One region of the Janthinobacterium sp. LS2A genome, then DNA from elsewhere that is predicted to be linked to it. Evidence: predicted binding sites of a transcription regulator. Region 1 holds the regulator's gene; the other holds the start of a gene.
The links. Region 1 encodes LexA, which represses DNA repair genes until DNA is damaged. Its sites were predicted from a motif close to ACTGTATNNNNATACAGT; they were not measured.
Positions count from the first base shown of each region.

Region 2: imuA (translesion DNA synthesis-associated protein ImuA) is a predicted target of LexA. The motif match lies at 3,719-3,736, and genes of this name have one in related genera.

Region 1 is NZ_JAZHPB010000007.1:73,845-79,769, forward strand. Features, by position in the region: gene rpsR (30S ribosomal protein S18) at 12-302, opposite strand; gene priB (primosomal replication protein N) at 318-626, opposite strand; gene rpsF (30S ribosomal protein S6) at 647-1,036, opposite strand; gene lexA (transcriptional repressor LexA) at 1,312-1,947, shown strand; gene V3C40_RS19890 (cystathionine gamma-synthase family protein) at 2,018-3,259, opposite strand; gene purF (amidophosphoribosyltransferase) at 3,366-4,889, opposite strand; gene V3C40_RS19900 (CvpA family protein) at 4,928-5,416, opposite strand; gene V3C40_RS19905 (SPOR domain-containing protein) at 5,437-5,925, opposite strand, start outside.
Region 2 is NZ_JAZHPB010000015.1:43,741-49,665, reverse strand. Features, by position in the region: gene V3C40_RS27605 (error-prone DNA polymerase) at 1-1,538, opposite strand, end outside; gene V3C40_RS27600 (Y-family DNA polymerase) at 1,542-3,014, opposite strand; gene imuA (translesion DNA synthesis-associated protein ImuA) at 2,941-3,630, opposite strand; gene V3C40_RS27590 (replication initiation protein) at 3,989-5,203, opposite strand; gene V3C40_RS27585 (ParB/RepB/Spo0J family partition protein) at 5,533-5,925, opposite strand, start outside.

The DNA.
Region 1 (5,925 bases):
TATCTGACCGATTAAGCGTGGTGCAGATCGGTGTATGGCAGCAGCGCGAGGAAGCGAGCGCGCTTGATTGCGGTGTCAACTTGGCGCTGGTAGTGCGCTTTGGTACCGGTCAGGCGTGCTGGCATGATCTTGCCGTTTTCTTGGACGAAGTCTTTCAGCGTGTCGACGTCTTTGTAGTCGACTTGCTCAACGTGAGCTGCGGTGAAGCGGCAGAACTTCTTGCGTTTGAACAACGGGTTTTGCTGTTTGCGTTTTTCTTTAAGCTTGAGCTTATTTTTGTCGAACTTTTTACCGAATGCCATGTCAGGCTCCTGTATCTAAAATGCGCTAGTCGGGGTGACTGCACTAAAATCAATGATGTGAAACACCAAACTCTTGCTGTTGCGGCTCTTCCTGGCCAGGAAACCCGTGAACTGATACACCCCGCCCAAGCTTGCCTGACTGAACCTGCCTGAGATTTCGCCAGCGGCTAGGGCGGCAACATCAAACTCGGTCAAACGGGCAATCCCTGCTTCCATCTGCTGCGAACTGTGTTGCAATACTGCATTCACAATCGGCAGCCCTGCCGGGGTATAGCGCAATATTTCGCGCTCGGCAATGATGGCGGTTACTTGTAGCTGGTTCAGCGCACGATCCTGGTCAAGAATTAAGCTGCTGCTGCGGCTGGAGCGGCTGCTGGTGCTTCGGTGCGGTGGCTTTTGGCCGCGTCTTCGCGTTGTACCGATTTCATCATCGGCGAAGGAGCTGTTTCAGCTTTCTTCATTTTAACGGTCAGGTGACGCAACACGGCATCATTGAATTTGAATGCTGTTTCCAACTCGACCAGGGTCTCGTTGTCGCATTCGATGTTCAGGCAGATGTAGTGTGCTTTAGGCAGCTTTTGGATCGAGTAAGCCATTTGACGGCGGCCCCAATCTTCCACGCGGTGAACCGAACCGCCGCGGGTGGTTACGCTGGCTTTGTAGCGTTCGATCATCGCGGGCACTTGCTCGCTTTGGTCCGGATGGACGATAAAGACTATTTCATAATGACGCATGCAAACTCCTTCAGGTCGGATTGATAATCGCCCACCCCGGCGTCAAGACGGGTGTGGGAAGGTCAGCCGAAGATTATAACCGTCTTTTGCAAACGTTTCAATCATTCCTTCCACAAGCGCCTGAAAAGCCCGTGCGCCGCCGTGCTTTCCGGCCGCGGACAAGTATTTCTTGCGAAATTCGCCCAAAACACGGAAATCCCCTTGCATAGTGGGCGATACTGTACAAAAATACAGACTGTTCATATAGACAGCATTTTAGTATGCACCCACCGCTCATGATCAAGCTGACAGCACGACAAGAACAAATCCTGAACCTGATCAAGGACGCGATTGAAAACACGGGCTTTCCTCCCACCCGTGCCGAAATCGCCAATGAACTGGGTTTCAAATCGGCCAATGCGGCCGAAGAGCATTTGCAGGCCCTGGCCCGCAAGGGCGCGATCGAGATTTCGCCCGGCACCTCGCGCGGCATCCGCCTGATCGGTGCGGCCGCCGAAGCGCCGCCGTCGAAAGTGCCGGCAGCCCTGCTGATGTCGCTGCCCCTGATCGGCCGGGTGGCGGCAGGCTCGCCCATCCTGGCCCAGGAAAACCTGGAAGCGAGCTACAACGTCGACCCGGCCCTGTTCTCGGCCAAACCCGACTTCCTGCTGAAGGTGCGCGGCTGGTCCATGCGCGACGCCGGCATCATGGATGGCGACTTGCTGGCCGTGAAAAAGGTCGACAGCGCCAAGAATGGCCAGATCGTCGTCGCCCGCATCGGCGACGAAGTCACCGTCAAGCGCTACAAGAAGACGGGCTCCGTCATCGAACTGCTGCCGGAAAATCCGGACTTCAAGGTGATCACCGTGTCGCCCGAAGACGAGTTTGCGTTGGAAGGCCTCGCCGTCGGACTGATGCGCAGCTGGCATTAAACTGCCGCACGTAAAAAAAGGGCCGCGACAGCATGACTATCGCGGCCCTTTTTACATGGTGCGCGGCTGCTTATGCGTCCAGTGCGCTGCTGAAATCTTCCAATAAGTCTGCTTCATCCTCGATACCGACGGACACGCGGATCAGCGATTCGGCGATGCCCATGCTGGCGCGGCGCTCGGCACCCATCTCGTAGAAAATCGTGTGGGCGACGGGAATGACCAGGGTGCGCGTGTCGCCGAGGTTGCTGGCGGGAATGGCAAGATTGAGACGATTGAGGAAATCGAAGCAGTCGATGCCATCTTTCAGCTCAAAGCTGAACAACGAGCCATAGCTGCGGAACAAGTCGGTGGCCAGCGCATGCTGCGGGTGCGACGCCAGGCCAGGATAATGCACGGCCGCCACTCTTGGATCCGCCTGCAGCATGGTGGCCAGCGCCAAAGCGTTCGAGCAGGTGCGATCCATGCGCAAGGCCATGGTTTCCGCGCCGACGGCGATATGATGCGCAGCTTCCGGCCCCAGCGAGGCGCCGAAGTCGCGCAAAGCCTTGGCACGGATTTGCGCGATGCCCCACTGCGCGGGCGCCGCCTTCTTGTAGTTCTCGAAAATGTTCGGATACTGCGTCCAGTCGAACACGCCCGTGTCCGTCAAGCTGCCGCCCAGGGCATTGCCGTGGCCGCCGATGGATTTCGTCAAGGCATTGACCACCAGGCCCGCGCCCACAGCTTTCGGGCGGAACAGATATGGCGTCGTCATCGTATTGTCGACGATATACAAAATGCCCTTCTCGCGGCACAGGTCGCCGATTTTCTTCAGGTCGGCGATTTGCGTGCGCGGATTGGCGATGGTTTCCACAAACACGATGCGCGTGGCCGGCGTGATGGCGGCAGCCACGTTGGCGACATCGGTAGCGTCGACGAACGACACGGCCATGCCCTGCCCCGTCACTGTTTGCCACAGGCTGTTGGTGTTGCCAAACAAAAAGGCCGACGACACGACATGGTCGCCCGCGCGCAGCAACGATTGCACCACGGCGCCGATGGCGCCCATGCCGGTGGCGAAGCACAAAGTCGCCACGCCGTCTTCCATCTTGTTGACCTTGTCTTCCAGCGCGGAGACGGTCGGGTTGCCTTGGCGGCCATAACGGAAGCCCGGCTCCTTGCCCTGGAACACGGACGCGAGCTGGCGCGCATCGGCGTAACCGAAGGCAACGGAAGTGTGCACGGGCTTGTGCAGCGAGCCGTGCTCGATGCCCTTGCGGCGGTCGTTGTGCAGGATGGTGGTGGTGAAGCCGTAGGTTTTTTTGTTGGTCATGGTGGAAGTTCCGGAGTTCGATTTGCCGCGTAACCCAAGGCAAATGCCGGGGTCAGACCTGAAGATCCAACCCCGAAAAAAAGCCCGGCATCGGCCGGGCAGGTACTTATGCTTCCGTTGTCGCCAGGTTCAGGTTCAGCTGGGAACGCGGCGTATCTTCGGGCGCTGCCGCCTTCGGATGGTGGCGCGCATATTCCAGGCGGTCCAGGTATTCCTGCGACACGTCGCCCGTCACGTACACGCCATCGAAGCACGATGCCTCAAAGTTCGTCAGGGCCGGGTTAACGTCGGCGATCGCCTGCTTCAGCGCGCCGATATCCTGGTAGACCAGGTAGTCGGCCGTGATTTCACGGCACACTTCTTCCGTCGTGCGGCCGTAGGCGATCAGCTCGTCGCGCGTCGGCATGTCGATGCCGTACACGTTCGGGTAGATGACCGGTGGCGCGGCCGAAGCGAAGATGACCTTAGTCGCGCCCGCTTCGCGCGCCATCTGCACGATTTCACGGCTGGTGGTGCCGCGCACGATGGAATCGTCGACCAGCAGCACCACTTTATCCTTGAATTCGGACGGGATCGCGTTGAGCTTCTGGCGCACGGATTTCTTGCGCGCCGCCTGGCCCGGCATGATGAAGGTACGGCCGATGTAGCGGTTCTTGATGAAGCCTTCGCGGTACTCGATGTTCAGCGCCATGGCCAGCTGGATGGCGGCCGGACGCGAGGAATCGGGAATCGGCATGACCACGTCGATATGCACGCCTGGCAATTCGGCGCGGATCTTCTCGGCCAGGTATTCGCCCATTTTCAGGCGCGTGGCGTACACGGAGGCGCCGTCGATGACGGAGTCGGGACGGGCCAGGTAGACGAATTCGAACACGCACGGGTTCAGGCTGGCATTGTCGGCGCACTGGGCGCTGTGCAATTTCTTGTCGGCATCGATGAAGACGGCTTCGCCGGGACCGATGTCGCGCACGAAGCGGAAGCCCATGCCTTCCAGGGCCACGGATTCGGAAGCGATCAGGTATTCGGGACCCTGCTCCGTTTCATTGATGCCCAGGCACAGTGGACGGATGCCGTGCGGATCGCGGAAGGCCAGCAAGCCCACGCCGGCGATTTGCGCAACGGCGGCGTAACCGCCCTTGACGCGGCGGTTCAGCACGGTAACGGCCTTGAAGATGGCTTCCGGGTCCAGGTTCAGGCCCGTCGTCGCTTCCTGGATTTCATGCGCCAGTACGTTGAGCAGCACTTCCGAATCGGAATCGGTATTGATGTGGCGGCGGTCGTTCTTGAACATTTCCAGCTTCAACTGTTCCCAGTTGGTCAGGTTGCCATTGTGCGCCAGGGTAATGCCGAACGGCGCATTCACATAGAACGGTTGTGCTTCCTCTTCGCTCGACGAACCGGCCGTCGGGTAGCGGCAATGGCCGATGCCCGTTGTGCCTTGCAGCGAACGCATGTTGCGCGTACGGAAGACGTCACGCACGAGGCCGTTGGCTTTGTGCATGGAAAACATACTGCTGTGATTGGTCGCAATCCCTGCCGCGTCCTGACCGCGATGTTGCAAGAGCAACAATGCATCATAGAGCAATTGATTGACAGGTTGATGGGAAACGACGCCGACGATGCCACACATGGTGTGCTCCTAAACTGTGCTACTGATTTTAAAAAAATTCAAAATTTCACATGCTGCGCGTAAGCGGCAGGCAGATAAGGCTTGATGGCGCGCGCGCCCTGCTCCGCGAGCGGGCTGAACTGCGCGTTTTTCCAGAATGGCTGCTGCGGTATGGACGTCATGCCACACAAGATGACGGCGGTCAGCACGATCACAAGACCCCGCGCCACGCCGAACAGGGTGCCCAGGGTGCGGTCAGCCAGGCTCAAGCCCGTCACCTTGACGAGCGCGTCGACCGTCATGGACAGCAATCCCATCAAAATGCGCACGCCGATGAACAGCACGACGAAAGCCAGCAACAAACGGATGGCTTCGCCAGGCACGGCTTCCGGCAGGAATTTCGCCAAGGTAGCGCCATACGCATTGGCAATGACGAACGCCACGATCCAGCTGACCAATGACAGTATTTCCTTGACCAGGCCACGCATCATGCTGATCAGCACGGACGTCACCAGCACGAACAGCACCAGGTAATCGAAGATCGTCACGCGCGTTCAGCCTTGCAACATCACGCCGGCACCAGACTGCCGCCCAGGCCCAGCTTTTGCAGCTTGGCGCGGGTCTTTTCAGCGTCTTCGCGGCTGCCGAACGGCCCCACGCGCACGCGGATGCGCTCGCCCGCCGGGCTCGAGACTTTCTGCGTGTACGACTTGATGCCCGCATCGCGCAGCTTGTCTTGCAATTCGTCGACCTTGTCCTGCGTCGCCAGGGCCGCCACCTGCACCACGAACTTGCCGCTGCCGGCGTCGTGCGCCTTGTCCTGTGCTTTTTCTTGCGGCTTGCCTTCCAGGATAGCCAGCGCGCGCGCGGCATCGTCAGCCGATTGCGCCGGCTTGGCAGGCTTCGGCTCGGGCTTGGCTTCCGGTTTTACTTCATGCTTGGGTTCAGGCTTGGGTTCGGGCTTGGACTCGTGTTTCGGCTCGGGCTTGGTTTCGTGTTTCGGTTCAGGTTTCGGCTCCACCTTGACCGGCTTCGGTTCAGGCTTGGGTTCCGGTTT
Region 2 (5,925 bases), on a different contig from region 1:
GACAGCTTGCTGTGCGAGATAACGAAACCGCCAGGGTGCTGTGACATGTGACGCGGAAAGCGCATCATGTGTTCAGCCAGGAAAGCCCACTTTCGGGCGACGTCGGAATCAGGATCCAGTCCGCAGCTGTGCATGCGCTCCGCCAATTCGGCCCTCCCTCCCCATCCGTGGTTGGCCTTGGCCACCTTGTCGACAATGGACAGGTCAACGCCGAGCGCGGTACCCACGTCACGCAACACGCTCTTCGGGCGATAGCTGATGACAACGGCCGTGAGTGCAGCGCGAGTGCGGCCGTACTTCTGATAGATATACTGGATCACCTCCTCACGGCGCTGGTGCTCGAAGTCCACGTCGATGTCGGGAGGTTCGTTACGTTCCTTGGAAATAAATCGTTCGAACAGCAGGGTGCCACGCGATGGATCGACCTCGGTCACGCCCAGGCAGTAGCACACGGCGCTGTTGGCCGCCGAGCCGCGTCCCTGGCACAAAATCCTGTTGGCCCGTGCGAAGCGCACGATATCGTAGACCGTGAGAAAGTAGCTCTCGTAGGACATCTCCGCAATCAGTTCGAGCTCCCGCTCGACGAGAGACTGGACGTTGGCCGGCACGCCGGCGGGATACCGCCAGTGCGCACCAAGGTAGGCTTGCTGCCGCAAATAACCGCTTGGCGTCATCCCCTCTGGCACAATCTCCACCGGGTACTCGTACCTCAACTCGTCGAGCGAAAACGTACACAGATTTGCGACGCGGACCGTCTCCTCGAGCGCGGCGCGCGAATAAAGGTTTCCCAGCCTTACTCTGGAGCGCAGGTGCTGCTCCGCGTTCGATGCTAGCCGATAGCCACACTGTGCGACCGGAACGCCATGACGGATCGCAGTCATCGTGTCCTGCAAGGGCTTGGCGGAACGCACATGCATCACGACGTCGCCGGTAGCCACCACGGGCAAGTCGAACTGGGCGCCGACAGCAGCGACGATGTCCTTATGTTCCTGGTCGCGTGATCGAAAGTGCAAGGTCAGCGCGATCCGCGCACGACCGGCCGCACATTGCAACAGCCAGGCCCCTTGCCGCTCGATGACTTCGAGCCCTGCGCCGTAGCTTGGCAGCAGAATCAGCTGACAATCGGGCATACCTCGCAACGCAACCAAATCAGGCGGCGGCGCCGCAATATCACGAGGCCGCACAAGATACTCTCCCTTCTTTGCTCGCCGGCGCGCGACGGTAATCAGTTCACACAAATTGCCATAGCCGTTCCGGTTCATGGCCAGGATTAGCAAGGAGAAGGGCGGTGAACCGTCCTCTGGCGTCACCAGCATCTGGCTCCCGATCAGCAACTTGAGGCCAGCCTCCTTGGCGGCAAGATGTGCCTTCACCACACCGGCCACCGTGCATTCGTCGGTGATCGCCAGAGCGTGATAGCCGAGGCCAGCGGCGCGTTGCACCAGTTGCTCGGGAGCGGACGATCCATGCAAAAACGTAAAATGACTCACGCACTGCAATTCGGCGTAGGAGGGGAGGGCGGTCGCCATGGCGCGCATCCGTCAGGCGTACAATCCGTGCAGAAACCAGCGACTATCCGCGGTACGCTCGAGGTAAATCCAGTAACATGTCGCATCAGTACCTTGCGCAACATAGTAGTCGCGCGCGACCGACTGCGCATCCCACCAGCCGGCCTCAAGTCGCTCCGGTCCGCGTATCAGCCTGAGAGGGCTCAAATAAAAAGGCCTTTCGTCCCGCGTCAGCAGCTGTATGGGCTTGGGCAGCACAAAACACGGACGATCCAGCACCAACTCATCCTCGCTGGATGACGTTATTTTCGCCGTGGCCGGCCCCCAGCTATTGCACTGCTCGGGCCGATGATCGGGCGACGGTACCGGGACAAGAACGTTGTCCGGACCTAATCTGGCGGACAATAGTTCCAGCAGACGTGTGAAATCAGCCGGCGACCCGCCAGGCTCCGGAAATAATTGATCGGACAGCGGCCGCCTCGGTTCTAGCTGTACCACTTCCAGCCGTAAACCGATAACCGGCGCGCTCAATTCTGTCTTGGCCAGGCGCTCCTTCAACAGCCGCAACAAATGCGTTTCTTTCCACGCCGGCTCGGCCAACGTAATTTCAACAGGTGTCGGCGGCACCGCTGAACGACCACGCTCGTGCTCCAGCTGCAGTTTGAATGTGATCACGGCCAGCTGCCGTGCAGCAAGCCAGCCTATGAGCTGCAGGATCAATGTCGTGGCACCATGCATCAACGCTTCCGCATGCTCGATTCGATCGAAGGTTTCGATATGGGCGGAGAATTGCGCCGGCACCGATATCCAACGATGCATTTCTTCGATATCACCATACGCACGATCAAGGGCATGCAAGAGCTGTTTGCTCGTCCGCCGCAGCAGTCCAGTCCTCGGCAATTTCCGCACATCGCTCAGCGTACTGGCGCCTATACCATCGAACCAGGTAAGGAATGGCGCGGCGGATGGGACAAGTGAACAGGGTAAGCCGTCAAGGCGAAAAGCCAGAGTCGCAGATTGCAGACACCTTCTACGCGGAGCATGCCGTCCACTCTTTACGTGGGCAAGCAGCCAGGCACCTTCCGCCGTCGGCGCCGCACCCAGCCGTCCGGTAAATCCGAGGCGGCGGATGCTGTCGCTTACCCGCCGACACAACGAAAGCGGACCGCCAAACAACGCAAGACTCGCACCAACATCAAGCAACAAACTGAAATCATCAGTAAATGCAACCTCAGGCGTGAACTGCAACATGGCCATGGCAATGGAATCAAGCGCACGCGATTCCTTTTCAATATCTCGATCCAAGATGATCGTACCAGGTGCAATGGTTGCCACGCCACCAGACCGCATGCCGACTCGAACGCCGGCATCGACCGCTTCTGTCGAAGCGACCACCACTTTCCCACCATCCACAACCACATACGAGCCTGCATCAGACCAAGACGGGCGGAGCGTTTCGAGCGGTAACAGCGGCAGATATAAAGTTAACAGCAGGGGCGTTTTCATGATGCACGGGGTGACGGCCAGTAGGCATATCAGCAAGCGGAATAAATAAAGTTTTATCGGAGACAGGACCACGCCGCTTTAAAACCTCAACATGCACACCTCCCATCGCTGGTCGAACTCCCAGCCGAAGGGACGCGGGCGAGGCTTCAGTTGCGCACGCCATTGGACGAATCAGCCAGAACCAGGTTTCAGCACCCTGGGCCGCCAGATTCAAGCGCCGCAGGGAATCGGAACGGATATGGTTCTGCCAAAACACTACAGCACCGCAACTACCGTTTTTCAGTATCTGTTCCGTCGTCCAAAGAGCATCACCTGTACTGGGAGCACGAACCCATATCAACCGGGTAACATCGACGCCCCATAGCTTGAATGCAAGCGAATGCGGAATATACGGAGGTTGAACTAAAACAATCCTTTGCTTATTAGATAACTTTGCAAGCAATGGCTTAAGCAGTTGCAATTCTCCTATGCCGGATTGCTGAACAAGCAACTCGACAAGCGACGAACGCGGCCAGCCGGCACCTGGCAATTCCCCATCCAGCGACGGATAGCCAGATGAACAACTTACGTCACGTGACACTGCCAGCTCACTTGCACGCCAGACGTGAGAAATCACCAACGGATCCGTAACCTCCGCGGAGAATTCAGAGCAAACTTGAGAGCAGAGCAAAGCCATGAGAAAACACAATCGTTGTCAACTTAATACTGTATGTATATACAGTGTATGCGTGATTGTTTAATTCTGCAAGAGCCAGCTTCAAGTAAAAAAAAAGCCACTGAAAAAATTCCGCAGTCTGCCTTCGCGCGCGGGCGAGCCCGCTTGCTTGCGCCCCGACGGAACCCCCGTCGCCACGCCCGGTTAACTTGGAAACCCATAAATTCAAAATCCTAAAACCACACACAACCTACACGCCGCCAGATACTTGCTACAAACACCACCAAGCAATATCTCAAAAAGCCCGTCACACAGAAGATCACCCGTCCTCAATCCGCTGTCGGCTAGCCAGCACCACAGAAGTCTCACGTGAATCGCCCCCAAAAGCCACAGGCAGAGCAAGTTGCATAAAAGCAACCCCCACTGCAGGTACCTGATGTGTAGCAAACTTAACATCCGCTGGGGCTGTGACGACGCTCTGCGTTTCAGCGGTTTTCAGAGCCTGGCGGGCTTGCTCGACGATTGTTTTGTAGGTGGCCACCGTCTGCCGTGTCACGCCGGCGATGCGTCCGATCGCCATCTGGGTGAGGCTCTCTCCACGCTGCCGCAAAAGCCTGCAGGCAGCACGAATCCTGTCCGCTGTACTCTTGTGACGTTCGCTGTGGGTACGTTCAGCAGCCAGGCTTTGCCGCGCTGGAAGTGGCAGCTCGGGATCAAGCTGCATGATGCCGCGCTTGCAGCGGCCGCTGCCCGTATAGTTGGTCCATGTCCACCGCGCAATCGAGCGTATCGTTGCTTTCAGCGACGATAGCGGCAGATCCTGGGCGAAACCTTGCACCGTGAATCTATTCAGCTCGTGGGCTTTGGCATCGAGCCATCGCACGAAACCGTCGTAGCTTCCACTCTGCCGCTCGCGGTTGACGATGGAATAAGCATAGTGGCGCAAATGCTCGAACAGCAGACAATGGCGCGAGTGTGCAATGTCGTCCACCTTGACTCTCTTGGCCCAAGGAGCCGCCACGGCCAGGTCGACGTAGTCGGCCAGGGCGCCCAGTTCGTACACGGAGTTGTGTAACTCTTCGGTCGACCACCAGGGATGCCCCGGCGTCTTGGCCACCGGTCCTGAGTGGAAATTGGGATCTGCGCGCAGCGCTATCGAAAAAGCTGCATAGACGGCTTTCATGAAGGCGATGGGCTTATCGCGCGCGGCCTCGGTCGTGCACACCGGAGTAATCGCATAGTAAAGGTGGCTATTACCGGAAGCGCGATTTCGCACGATCAGATTTGGCGCCGGCAGGCCAGCATCTTCCCATATCATGGAATTCGCATGGTCGAGGTCGAAGATCAGCCAGCTGACAAGGCCTGGCCGATTGATTTGCATATACGGATAACGTACCGCGAACTCGCGAGGCCGAGTGCGGGTCGCGGTTTTGTTGTCACTGCAGCGCGGAATATAGGCCGCCTCTTGCAGCACCCGGTGCAGGGCGGTACCGTGCTCGAAATATCGAACATCAGGCTCAGCGACGCTATTCACCACTTGCTCCTAAGGGGCGGCAAGACGGTGCCAGCTTGCAGCGCAAGCCTGGTAGAGCACTTGAATTTTAGGGCGAGCAGGTACTCACCTCGGCCATGATTCGTCATGGGAGCTCCAATTGCCAAGTGACAGGCGTAAAAAATCCCTTGCACTGACTTGAGCACCGAACTAGAATCACGGCTGAAGAGTACGTGATTCATGTTTTGGCACCGCCAGAGCATTAGCAGAGGCCCGGTTCCCGCCGGGCCTTTTGCTTTTTAGGGCATCAAATTGTTAGCGTTTCAGATTAGCTCGTCATCGCAGTCCTTATATCTTCGTTAATCGACCGGTTATTTCTTGCTGCCATCGGCCAGTGCTTGTAGCACCTTGGTAATTTCGTTCCTCGCCAGTTCGGCATCCACATCTTTGGTAAATTCAAGACGCAGCACTTTTTTGGCCTGATGGACCTTGCAGTAGGTTGCACGTCCCGAGCGTACGGTCACCGGGGCCGGCGTCACGCGCGGCGCAACCGCACGCCGAGCCGACCTGGTCGCCATCGCCACTGCCTCGGACTGGGAGGACGTGCCACTGACGATCGCTTGAATCGCCGCCATGACACCATCGGTATGCCCTTTGGCATGGAGCGCGGCCAACTCGGCGGCTGCGCTGCGGCCGACCTTATCCTGTTGTGCATCGAGCAGCGGTATCGCCTCAGCCGGCAATTCGCCGAACACCATCAGATT